Regions from separate parts of the Alteromonas sp. NFXS44 genome, predicted to be linked through region 1. Evidence: predicted binding sites of a transcription regulator. Region 1 holds the regulator's gene; each other region holds the start of a gene.
The links. Region 1 encodes FliA, which starts transcription of late flagellar genes. Its sites were predicted from a motif close to CTAAAGNTNNNNNNNNNNNNGCCGATA; they were not measured.
Positions count from the first base shown of each region.

Region 2: a site for FliA is predicted at 2,570-2,596, ahead of J3369_RS07050 (flagellar protein MotY). Genes of this name have one in related genera too.
Region 3: a site for FliA is predicted at 1,937-1,963, ahead of J3369_RS09795 (VC2046/SO_2500 family protein). Genes of this name have one in related genera too.

Region 1 is NZ_JAGDEA010000005.1:273,384-277,617, reverse strand. It holds gene J3369_RS06480 (chemotaxis protein CheA) at 1-234, opposite strand, end outside; gene J3369_RS06475 (protein phosphatase CheZ) at 247-993, opposite strand; gene cheY (chemotaxis response regulator CheY) at 1,028-1,411, opposite strand; gene J3369_RS06465 (RNA polymerase sigma factor FliA) at 1,459-2,187, opposite strand; gene J3369_RS06460 (MinD/ParA family protein) at 2,184-3,050, opposite strand; gene flhF (flagellar biosynthesis GTPase FlhF) at 3,047-4,234, opposite strand, start outside.
Region 2 is NZ_JAGDEA010000005.1:400,771-405,004, forward strand. It holds gene J3369_RS07035 (peroxiredoxin) at 1-302, shown strand, start outside; gene J3369_RS07040 (sugar porter family MFS transporter) at 383-1,705, opposite strand; gene rnt (ribonuclease T) at 1,812-2,447, opposite strand; gene J3369_RS07050 (flagellar protein MotY) at 2,638-3,501, shown strand; gene glpQ (glycerophosphodiester phosphodiesterase) at 3,510-4,234, opposite strand, start outside.
Region 3 is NZ_JAGDEA010000005.1:1,032,572-1,036,805, forward strand. It holds gene J3369_RS09785 (DMT family transporter) at 1-236, shown strand, start outside; gene J3369_RS09790 (response regulator) at 210-1,850, opposite strand; gene J3369_RS09795 (VC2046/SO_2500 family protein) at 1,972-2,478, shown strand; gene trhO (oxygen-dependent tRNA uridine(34) hydroxylase TrhO) at 2,597-3,595, shown strand; gene J3369_RS09805 (EF-hand domain-containing protein) at 3,655-3,897, shown strand; gene J3369_RS09810 (DEAD/DEAH box helicase) at 3,947-4,234, opposite strand, start outside.

The DNA of each region.
Region 1 (4,234 bases):
ACGCATTACGTCAAAGACGTTTTCTGCGCCGTGACAAATCTCAACCAGTTCAGTCAAAGATAAGAAACCTGCGCCACCTTTTACCGTGTGATATCCACGGAAAATCGCGTTGAGGAGGTCAGCGTCTTCCGGATTATTCTCCAGGTCAACTAACTGTTCCTGTAATTGTTCCAAGATTTCTCCGGCTTCGACCAGAAAGTCCTGTAATATATCCTCATCAACATCAAACGACATTCATTCGCTCCCCTAAAAACCAAGGCTCGACAGGAGATCATCCACGTCATCCTGGCCTTGTACTACGTCATCCCGCTTCTCAGCGTTCATGATTGGCCCTTCCGCTTCAACAGCGTCCGGCTTGTTCGTGGTGCTCTGTGCTTTAACAGGTGCATCCCTTTCACCGAACACGGTCAGCATGTTCACAAGGCTGTCTTCGACTTCTTTCACCAGGTCAATCACTCTGCGAATAACCTGGCCTGTCAAATCCTGATAACCCTGTGCCATTAATACTTCGGTCAAAAGGCTATTAAGTTTAGAAGAATCTTTCGACACGTCCTTAAACAGGGCGTCGATATCCATACATAAACTCTTGAATTCACCGAGCTCAATCTGACGGGTCATAAGCTTTTGCCATTCAGGCTCAAGGGCTGTGATCCGGTCTGATAAAGATTCAGCAATGGGCATACAGGACTCTACAGCGTCCATTGTAGTATTAGCCGCTTTTTCAGTTTCTTCAATTACGTAGGTGAGACGCGTTTGCGCATCAGGAATATCATCATTAGCCAGACCAGCAATACGCTCGTCTAACTGGAAGGTGTTGAGGGCGTCATGAAGTTGACGGGTAAGTTTGCCAACTTCAGCAAAAAGTTCGACAGACTCTTTGGCAGATACGGCTTCAAGCAGGGCGCTGGCGGAGTCGTCATCGCCCTGCTCAAGATATGCTACCAGCTGTTTTGCTTCTTCGAGCGAAATAGGGACTTTTTTAGTAGGAGACATCCAGTAATCCTCTTCTCTGGCGGGAGCGGCTGGATCAACCTAAACGCTCAAAAATCTTATCGAGTTTTTCCTTAAGTGTAGCGGCTGTGAAAGGCTTCACAACATATCCGTTTACACCTGCCTGTGCTGCAGCAACGATTTGCTCTTTTTTCGCTTCAGCTGTCACCATCAATACTGGCAAGTGCTTGAGTTTGTCGTCTGCACGAATAGCGCGTAACAGGTCGATACCCTGCATACCTGGCATGTTCCAGTCGGTCACGACAAATTCAAAGTCGCCTTGCTGGAGCATGGGGAGGGCCGTACTTCCATCGTCAGCTTCCTGAATATTGGAAAATCCAAGATCTTTAAGCAGGTTCTTTATGATTCGTCTCATAGTAGAGAAGTCGTCTACTACAAGAATTTTCATACTCTTGTCCAAAATAGCCTCCGGTGAGGATTATCAATCGTTATTAATATTAGTATGTTTTATTCTTCTGCCTGCCATGATTGCATTCGGGCTTTTAGTTTTAACATGGCCTGGCTATGAATCTGGCTGACCCTTGACTCACTGACTTCAAGAACTTCACCGATTTCACGTAAATTCAGTTCTTCATCATAGTACAGGGACAGTACAATTGCTTCCCGTTCAGGTAATGTTGTGATGGCATGCGCCAACGCCTTTTGAAACGCCCCCTGCATTAAATCTTCGAGGGGTGAATCATTACCTTTATTCTGTTCTGTGCTGATTACATCTTCTGACACACCCAGGTCTTCAATACCGACAAGTTTACCGGCATTCACCTCGTTAAGCATTTGATGATAATCATTAATACTGACATTTAGCTTAGCAGCAATTTCTGTATCACGCGCGTCTCTGCCAGTTTCTCTTTCAACTTGTGTTATGGCTTCCGTAATAGCACGGCTATTTTTATGCACTGAACGGGGTGTCCAGTCGCCCTTACGGATTTCATCCAGCATAGCACCACGAATACGGATACCTGCGAAGGTTTCGAAACTGGCCCCTTTCGAGCCGTCGAAATTTCTGGCTGCTTCCAGCAATCCGATCATCCCTGCCTGAATCAGGTCATCCACCAGCACACTGGCAGGCAAACGCGCCATCAGGTGATGGGCAATGCGTTTTACAAGGGATGCATGGCGCTCGACCAGCTGCGACTTGTCGGTCTGCTGCTGGTAAGCTGCCGCTTTACTATTCAACGTTGGCTTCCTACTGCTTGCTTCGTCACCAGTTGTTCAATGAAAAATTCCAGGTGACCACCCGGCTGAGCCGGTACCGGCCAGTTAAGCGCTTTGGTGGCTAACTGACTAATCGCGACGGCCGCAGGAGAACCGGGAAATGCATCCACAATAGCGGTTTGCTTTCTGACTGCCCGACGAATATTTTCGTCGAAAGGCACAGTTGCCACCAATTCTAGTGCCACATCCAGGAATCTGCCTGTCACTTTTGATAATTTACTGAATAATTCCTGCCCTTCACGGATGTCCCGAACCATGTTTGCCACTATTTTGAACCGGAACACGCCGTGTTCACGGTTCAATATTTTAATCAGTGCATAGGCATCGGTCAGAGAAGTCGGTTCGTCACAAACCACGACCATGATGTCCTGCGAGGCACGGGAGAAACTCAGTACCATATCGGAAATACCGGCAGCGGTATCTACAATCAGCACGTCAATCTGCGACCGCAACTCACTGAAAGCACGGATTAATCCGGCATGTTCTGTGGGCGATAACTCAGTCATTGCCTGAGTACCTGAAGTCGCCGGAGCGATTTTAATACCGTGAGGTCCGGTTACCAGAACATCATCAAGTGTGCATTCACCGGATAATACGTGAGAAAGGTTCTTCTCAACACGCAGACCCAGCATGACGTCAACGTTCGCTAATCCTAAATCGGCATCGAGTACCATGACCCGCTTACCTTGCTTGGCCATAGCAATCGCCGTGTTTAATGTAATATTGGTTTTACCAACACCACCTTTGCCGCCGGTAACGGCAATAACCTTTATGAGGCGTGATTGATTCATCTTTCGTAAGCTACTCGCTTGATCTTCGATCATACTGCCTGAACTGAATTAACTTCATGATTACGCTTAGTATGATTCAAACCGTACTTTTTATAAAGCTTTGCAGCGGCAGATACGAGAGATTTTGCATCAGCAACTTTAATATCTTCAGGTACCTGCTGCCCGTCGGTCACATAACTAACTGGCAATTGCTGTTCAACAGCAACACTTAAAACCTCACCCAAACTGTAGCATTCATCAACTTTCGTGAAGATACATCCGTCAAGCTTAACGGAATTATACGCTTCAATGATGCGTTGCAATGCAGGATATTGGGTATTTGCCTGCGCAACCAGGTATTTACGGACAGGTTGCATTTGTCCGTGATTAAATTGACCAAGTTGCTTTATTAAACGACTGTCGCGCTGACTGAAACCAGCCGTGTCTATTAATATTAGACGCTTATGGCGTAACTGGAAGAGAAGTTCGGCTAATTCTTCACTGCTTTGCGCCTTCCTTGTGGTACAGCCAATAATTTTGCCATACGTTGCCAGCTGTTCATAAGCGGCAATACGGTAGGTATCGATAGTGATCATAGCCACCTGATCAGCACCGTATTTTTGCGCATAGCGTGCTGCTAATTTAGCAACAGTCGTGGTTTTGCCTGTTCCCGTTGGACCAACAAGAGCAACCACACCGGTTTGGGTCAGGATATCATTACCGGAAACATTAAGGCGATTAGCCAAAAGGTTGAGAAGATAAATCCACGCTTCCCGCTCGGTGTATTGAGAAGGGGTGTAGTGCACCAGTTGCTCAGCCAGTGAAGCACTCAGCCCCATACCGGTTAAACACTGAGTCAGATAGCTGTGTACGGGACGCTGACGCTGCTTTTTCGCATCCATCAAGTCTGCGACCTGATATTGTAAAACGCTGCGAAGAGAGGCCAGCTCCTCTTTTATCGCATCCAGCTCACTGGCCGGGGCACCGGCAGACTGCTGACTTTCCGCCGCTCTAAAGTCGGGATTCATCTGAGATACCGGTGCAGGCTTTTGTTCTTTTGCAGAAAATACATCAGCAAATGAAAACGCCTCTTCGTCATGAGATGCAGCGGGTTGTGGATTGACTCCACGGGGATCTCCGGCGAAGGCAGACGATGTTTGTGGTGCAGGAGAAACTGCAGGGTTCTGACGGTCACTTCCGGCAGCCGCAGCTTTTTCTGCAGCCTGCTTTTCAAGCAA
Region 2 (4,234 bases), 130 kb from region 1:
CTCTGGTTGCTGACGTTAAGCACGAAATTTGTCAGGCCTACGACGTGGAGCATCCTGAAGCGGGTGTTGCTTTCCGTGGTTCATTCCTGATTGATGCTGAAGGTAACGTACGTCACCAGGTCGTTAACGATCTGCCTCTGGGCCGTAACATCGATGAGATGCTGCGTATGGTTGATGCGCTGACGTTCAACGAAGAGCATGGTGAAGTTTGTCCTGCGGGCTGGACTGAAGGTAAAGCGGGTATGGATGCATCTCCTGCCGGTGTGGCTAAATACCTGTCTGAAGAAGCAGACAAGCTGTAAGCAAAGCCTGAAATACCGGAAAACGCCGCACGGAGCACTGCTCCTGCGGCGTTTTTTTATTTCTGCTGTGGTGTTATGACTTAACGCTGTGAGCGGGAAAGCGTATCTCCCAAATCTTCCAGCGTTTCTCCTCTTGTCTCGGGGAAAAAGGTAATCACACAGATAAGCTGGCAGGCCATCATAACGGTAAAGAACGCAAACAGAGCGGATGCTGAAAACTGGCTCAGCAACCAGGGCATCAGCAGGGCAATCAGCGCTGCGAACACCCAGTGAGTACTGCTGCCCAGGGCCTGACCTTTTGCGCGCACACTGTTAGGAAAGATCTCTGAAATAAACACCCATATCACAGCACCCTGGCCCATGGCATGAGAAGCAATGAATAAAAATATCAGACCCACCACGAGTATTCCCTGCCATTGCAACCAGAACGCGCAGGTGAGCAGGCTCAGAGACACCAGATAGCCCAGTGAGCCGGCAAACAGCAATTGTCGTCTGCCCACTTTATCAATCAGTGCCAGTCCGGCGAGCGTAAATATTAGATTAACAAGACCAATACCGGCGCTGGATAACAGAGCCGAAGAAGCATCCAGGCCGGCCAGTGAGAATATTCTGGGTGCAAAGTAGATAACGAAATTAATGCCTGACAACTGATTAAACATCGCCACCAGAAAAGCCAGCAACACCGGTAAACGGTAGGCAGCATTGAACAGTGACGGATTGCGATGATTCTGAACATCCCGCTTTACCGCAGCCAGCACAGCATCAGGATCAGTTTCACCGGCACGGAGTAAAATATCCCGGCTCTGTTTTTCATCATTCCGGTGCAGCAGGAGCCAGCGCGGGCTTTCCGGTACATTGAGTACTAATAACAGATAAATCATCGCCGGGATGGCTTCTATGCCCAGCATCCATCGCCAGTCGAGGCTGAACCATGCGGAGAGTATGAAATTAGAAAGAAAGGCGATGAGAATACCAAACACAATCTGGAACTGGTAGGTGGCTACCATACGGCCCCGTTTCTGCGCCGGCGCAATCTCGGCAATGTAGGCGGGCACCGCAATGGACGACACACCGACCCCAAACCCGCCAATCAAGCGCATAATGCTGAAAAACACAGGATCGGTTGCCAGTGCTGAGCCTATGGCTGACACCACATACAAAATGCCAATGCCAACAAGTACTGGTTTGCGTCCAAATTTATCGCAGGGAATATTGGCGGTAAGGGCACCGGCAACGGTACCCCACAGGGCAGAAGACATGACCAGCAATCCGTGAGTCAGATCTGAGGTTTGCCATAAAGCCTGAATAGGCTGATCAGCGCCGGAAATAACAGCGGTATCAAATCCGAAAAGAAAACCGGCGAAGGCGACGGTCAGGGTCCAGAGGACAACGGGATGTTTCATAACGTACACGACTTAAACGATTCAGTTATTCTCAGTGTACGTTACAATTTGTTAACAAGAAAGAGGCGGCGTCAAATAGAAAAAGGATAACTGTCCCTGTGACCGGTCATTCCGCAGGCGCGACTGGCCAGCCACCTAAGTGTTTGTAGCGGTTCACAATGTAGCAAAACAGTTCTGCTGTCCGCTCTGCATCGTAAAGGGCACTGTGTGCTTCACTCTGGTCAAACGCAATCCCGGCTTCTCGGCATGCCTTAACCAGCACTGTCTGACCAACGGCTAACCCTGCCAGTGTCGTTGTATCGAAAGACACAAACGGGTGAAACGGAGTGCGCTTAATGTTACTGCGGGCAATCGCGGCATTCACAAAGCTCTGATCAAAGGTGGCATTATGGGCCACAATCACTGAGCGCTGACAATCTGCATCTTTCTGCAGTTTGCGGATTTGCTTACATACGTCTTTCATGACGTCGGCTTCATCCAGTGCGCCCCTTAGCGGACAATGAGGATCAATGCCATTAAACTCCAGTGCAGCCGGCTCCAGGTTCGCGCCTTCGAAGGGATTGACATGATGATGCACGGTTTTGTCGGGGTGCAAATCACCTTGTTCATCCATACGCAAAGTGACAGCAGCGATTTCAAGCAGTGCATCAGTTGTAGCATTAAAACCGGCAGTTTCCACATCAATAATGACAGGAAAATAACCACGGAAACGGTGCTTTAACAAATTCGCGTTTTCAGACATAGAACGAAGAAGCCTCTGAATAAACAAGTGCATGGGCAAAGGAAAAGTGGATTATCGCAAGATACGCCGTATGTATCTACCTTTGTTACCTGTGAGGGAAGGGGATTATACTGACCATTGTGCTAAACTTTTTTCGCAGGGCGGCGATAAAGAAAGAGCCACCTCTTTTTTCTTAGTTTCAGGGCATATTATGTTTCGACAGGCTTTATTGTGTTTTTTGCTGATAAGTGCACCGGGTTACGGCGCAATGCGCCAGTATTCTGCGACTGTAGAATCCTCTGACTGGCAGTTGAAAGATGAAAGCCGTTTGCAGTGCACTTTATCTCACGCAGTGCCCGGTTACGGCGATGCAGCGTTCTCCAGCGTAGCGTCGAAGCAACTGAATATGGAATTCGAGCTGGACATGCAACTGCTGCCGAAGAAATTTGGCGTTGCCGCCGTTTATTCCGTCCCTCCTTCATGGATGCCGGGCGCAGCACCTAAAAATATCGCTGATATGACCCTGCGAACCCAATATAACGGTGATCTGCCGGAACAGGCTGCCTGGACAATGCTCAGTGAATTGGAAAAGGGCTACTGGCCGACTATTTACTATCAGGACTGGTACAACGAATACGACAAAGTGGCTGTTGCCCTGAATGCCAGCAACTTCACACCGGTATACCGCAACTTCGTAAAGTGCGTGTCACAACTGTTGCCCTACAGTTTTGATGATATTGCCTACACCGTGCTGTCGTACGAGAAAAACAGCGTAGACTTAACGAAATACTCAGAGAAGCGTCTCAGTATGATCGGAGAATATCTGAAAGAAGACAGCGGACTGGAATTGGTGTTACTGGACGGTTATACCGACAGCTATGGCGGACGCTGGAGCAACGAGCAGTTATCTGTCCGCCGTGCTAATCAGGTGAAAGAGTATTTTACAGCCATGGGTGTGGATGCCTCCCGTATCGAAGTCACTGGCCACGGCGAGAAGCGTCACATCTCGCCAAATGACAACAGTGACGCCCGTGCGCTCAACCGCCGCGTTGTGGTGCGGTTATCCAGGGGGTAGACGTCTGGTTATTTTCCGCTGTGTTGTAAAAAGCTTTTTACCGGCGGGACCTGATCGGTAAAAACACCATCAACCGCCAACGGTCCGGTTAGCAGTCCGAGGATCTTCTCTGCTGTCATACCTGTTGGCAGTGCATCAATTCTGAATGTATAAGGGTGAATAATCAGCCCTTCTTTTTTCGCCGTTGCCAGCCAGGAAGCAGGGACAACCTTACCTTGCTGAAGAGCCTTCATGTCCAGTAACTGTGGTAACCAGGGACCAACGCCATCAGCATATTTTGCAATATCATGCATGCCCTGTTCAGTCAGAAGTGCCTGGTAATCAGTGGGAGACTCACCCCAGCTGTTGTCAGCCAGCAACAAAACTATCTTGCCTTTAAACCCCAGCTCGTCGCGCAGACGCTTAACTTCAGCAAAATCAAAACACTGCACATAAATATTGGCATTCCCGCCATTGAGGTCATAGCGCGCCAGTGTATCAAGCAGAAGTTGGCTGATATCTGTGCCTTCTTTTTTATGCCAGGCTGGCGACTTGATTTCAGTATAAAAGCCAATGTTGCTGTTAAATTCGCGGTTTAATTCACTGATGAGTTCTATATGTTCATCTAACGTAGCAATGGTAAACAGCGCTTTACTGCCATGATAGCGATTGGCAAACACTTGTTTTCCAGCGGTATCTGCCCGCTCTTTTACTTGAAGCGTGCGCAATTCCGCTAACGTGAAATCCAGCGCAT
Region 3 (4,234 bases), 760 kb from region 1:
CGATGCGTGTATGGTATGCGTCGAAGGTATCCGCCGTGCTGGCAGTACAACCTGTGTTTACTTTCATCAGCATGACGTTAGCTGAGAAAATTATGCCTGATACCTTCCATCAGCCGGAACTGGACAGTGTTGCTTATGGCGGGGCATTGCTTGTGGTCACCGGCTCGATGATGGCCGCGCTGGGAAGGAAAAAACCTGTTAAAGTGTTATCAGGCAGCCTTTCCGGTAAGTCCTGATAATTCTGCTCTCAGTTCCTCAAACTTTTGCAGGAACTGAGGTTTCATGAACATACCATCCAGCAGTTTCAGCAGCCGCTTGCTGTCTGTTAATAAAGCCGGCTGCTCTTTAGTATCGGTGTTCAGCAGTTTAATCACGCATTGCAGCAGGTTGAGGGCAACCCCGGTATTCACCGGTGCAAACTGCAGGGCTTTGGTGAAAGACGTGCGTGCCGCTTTAAAATCGCCCTGCTGATAATGTTCAATGCCTTCTTTGTTATGCATAGAGTAAAGCTGTTGTTTTTCAGCAGCCTTTTGCTTGTCAGTATCCAGCATCTGTTTTACAGAATCGTGCAGGTTACCTGATCGAATTACATTCACCAGAGCGTCTGCTTCATCATACTCGCCGATGGCATACATCACTTTTAAACTGTCCGGCGCATAGGTTTGCGGATAAGACTCGTATTTGTGTTGTATCGCTTCCTGGCCACTGTTCAACGCCCGCTTAGCTTCAATGAGCTTTCCTTCAATGCTGTGAAGACGGGCTGTGAATATTTGTTCATAGATCACGAAATCGAATTCGTCGTTATTACGGCTGAGGTAGTCGTCAAACTTACCCCGCTGTACGGCAAGATGGGCTTCCTGCTGATAGCGGTTACGGGTTTTCTTATCTTCAGCGTTTTCCGCTACTTCCAGAATACTGCGAATGTAGCTGCACCAGATATCCGCATGCTCTTTCACCGTTTTACGGGACAATAACCAGATTGCCTGCGCACTTTCACTGGCCAGCACAAAATCTTTGTGTTGACGGGCGATATGACAGGCAATGTGATGACGCTCTGTGCAGTAAGGGGAAATTTTGATGGCATGACGTATGGTTTCTGCAGCCCGCTCAGTGTCGTTATTGAGTAACTGGCATTCTGCCACCACGTCATAAGCTTCGGCACTGAAACGGTTACGTTGCAGAACGCTTTGTGCCATAGAAAGGGCCTTGTCCCGCTCATTCATTTTCAACCAGTTTTTAGCCAGTGCCAGTTGCAACCAGGGCACCGGTCTGTCTGTATCAAAATCGCTCAGTACGTTCAGAGCACCGGCGAAATCTTTCTGCTGCCAGCAGATGCCGGTAAGCAACTGCACTACGGAGCCACGGTAAGGCCGGTTAGTAGCAAGTAATTTTTCCGCCTGCTTTCGGGCAAGGGCAGTATCGCCTTCATGGAGAGCATGATAAACGGGCAGCAGGACCTGGCGTTTTTTCCAGGCCCGTTCAAGACGGGTTTTCAGCTGGTTCTGGGAAAAGGGTTTTATCAGGTAGTCGTCAGGTCCGCGATCAATAGAGCCCAGTACGAAGGGGCGGGTGCTGTCAGCACTGATCAACATCACAATGGCTGAGGGTTTTGCCAGTTTCTGACTACGCAGCTCTTCGATAAATTCAAAACCGTTCTTTTTGTCAGAACCCAGATGAAGGTCGCTGATGATGATATCAAACTTGCGTTTCCGGCACAGGGATAACGCCTGCTCAGCAGAGGGCTTGGTGACAACTTCGGTTGCACCCATTGAATGCAGCAGTCCCCGCAAAACCAGCAGAAAAGGGCGCTGATCTTCTATAATCAGTACACGTTTATCTGCGTAATTCATCTACCTGTTACCCTGAAACCAGACTTTAGTATAATGATCGGACCATTACGCCTAAAGTTCAAGTATGTAAATTTGTACGGATCTGTCTTTAGTTATCCCGGTCAATGCCGATAAGCATAGTATGAGTACACCTGATTTACCCTTTGACTCTGGCCGGCTACCGGCACTGATCCCTGATCGTGAATGGAACGGGGAGCTTGCCCGTGCGGCAGGCAAAGGCGCACAGTTCTCCCTGTTCCTTGCCATGCATTGTCATCCCGGTGCTGAGCACTTTTCACTGTTACCTGCAGAGGCAGACGGGGTTACCGGCGATCCTCATTTTCCCGACCGTCTGAATCACTATAAACGGTCACCGCTTAAACCCTCTGATGCAGATTATCTGGCGCTCAATACCACGGCAAAGATGGCGAATTCCGGCTCAGCAGCAGCTTTTTCATTATGGCAGTCTATGCATCCTGATCCGTTAAGTGCCCATGACAACGCCACGCTCATTCCTCCCGAAATTAAGGAAAATTGCAGTCTGGCAACCCGTATGCGGTTGCAGCATATTTCCCGCGCGCCGGAACCTGTAGATGAAACTATGCTGGATGAGGTGATAAGTGGTTCTTCCTCATTGCTGACTGCCTGAAAAAATGCTTATTTTTTGTTAGATCCTGAGCTGATTTGGAAAATCGCAGACGTTCTGGTATATTTCGCGCCGCAATTTGCACTGGTCTTACGCTCCAATCAGCAAAGGTAAATATAAAATGACTCAATATATCGTTTGCGCGATGTACAAATTCGTTGCGCTTGAAAACTATGAAGCCATGCGCCAGCCCCTCCTCGAAAAGATGGAAGAGCAGGGTATTAAAGGCACATTACTGCTTGCCAGCGAAGGCATTAACGGCACAGTTTCCGGTCCCCGGGAAGGGATTGATAGCTTACTCGCTTATCTGAACAGCGACCCGCGAATCAACCCTATCTCTTATAAAGAATCCCTGCATGAAGAGCAGCCGTTCTATCGCACCAAGGTAAAACTGAAAAAAGAGATCGTGACAATGGGGGTGGAAGGTATTGATCCCCGTCATACGGTGGGTACATACGTTAAACCCAAAGATTGGAACGACCTTATCAGTGATCCTGACGTGCTGGTTATTGATACCCGCAACGATTACGAGATTGAAATCGGTACTTTCAAACATGCCGTCGATCCAAAAACAAAGACCTTCCGTGAATTTCCTGATTATGTGAAAGATAACATGGACCCGGAAAAGCATAAGAAGGTGGCCATGTTCTGTACCGGCGGTATCCGCTGTGAGAAATCCACGGCTTACCTGAAAGAGCAGGGATTTGACGAGGTTTATCACCTGGAAGGCGGTATTCTGCAATATCTGGAAGATGTACCGGCAGAAGAGTCTTTATGGGAAGGTGACTGCTTTGTATTTGATAACCGTGTTGCGGTAAATCATGATTTACAGAAAAGTCAGTATGATGCCTGCTATGCCTGTCGTTTGCCGATTACTGAAGAAGACAAACAGTCTGATAAGTACGAGCCGGGTGTGAGTTGCCCCCATTGTCACGGTACACACAGTGACGACCAGATTGCCCGCTTCCGCGAGCGTGAAAAACAGGTTCAGCTGGCGAAAGCACGCAGCGAAGAGCACGTGGGTTCTGATGCAAGACTGGCAATGGAAAAACGTCGTCAGGAAAAAGCAGAAGAGCAGCGTCAACGTGCGCTGGCAGCAAAACAGGCACAGGTTAAGTAGACAGCCGGGAAGTTGGGTTGTACACTTTGTTCATAAGTCGTAATTAATCAGGACATTAAGTGAGCACCCAACTTACAGAAGAAAAAATCGCAGAAATCAAAAGTGATTTCAGCTTCTTTGATAAAGACGGTAACGGTCAAATCGATCTGCCTGAATTTATTGAACTGCTGACCGTATTGTCGCCGAAAACGAAAATGAGCCATGTGGAAGAAGGGTTCAAAATTATTGACGACAATGATGACGGCTACATCGATTTTGAAGAATTTCTTGCCTGGTGGCAGGAAGGCTGGTGGGAATATTAATCCTGCATTGTTTTAAAAAAAACGGGCTTATTCAGCCCGTTTTTTTGTGTCATTCTTCTTCGTCATCGTCGATGACGTCATTGCGTTTTTTCTTCATCACCGGCATATGACCGGCTTCATCGCCTTTCATGGTATTCACCCGTCTTTTCACCGGAGGCTTTTGACCGGCAGAGCCGGTTTTACTGCGATTGCGCTCATCCTGTCCTTTTGTATTCTTCAGCTTCTTCTGCTTTTTACCGCTGAACTTCGCCGGTAACAGGGGATGCGTGGTACAGTCAACATCATAGCTGACATGATCTTTAATCGTCAGGTAGCTTGCCCAGTCCCTCGGGCCCAC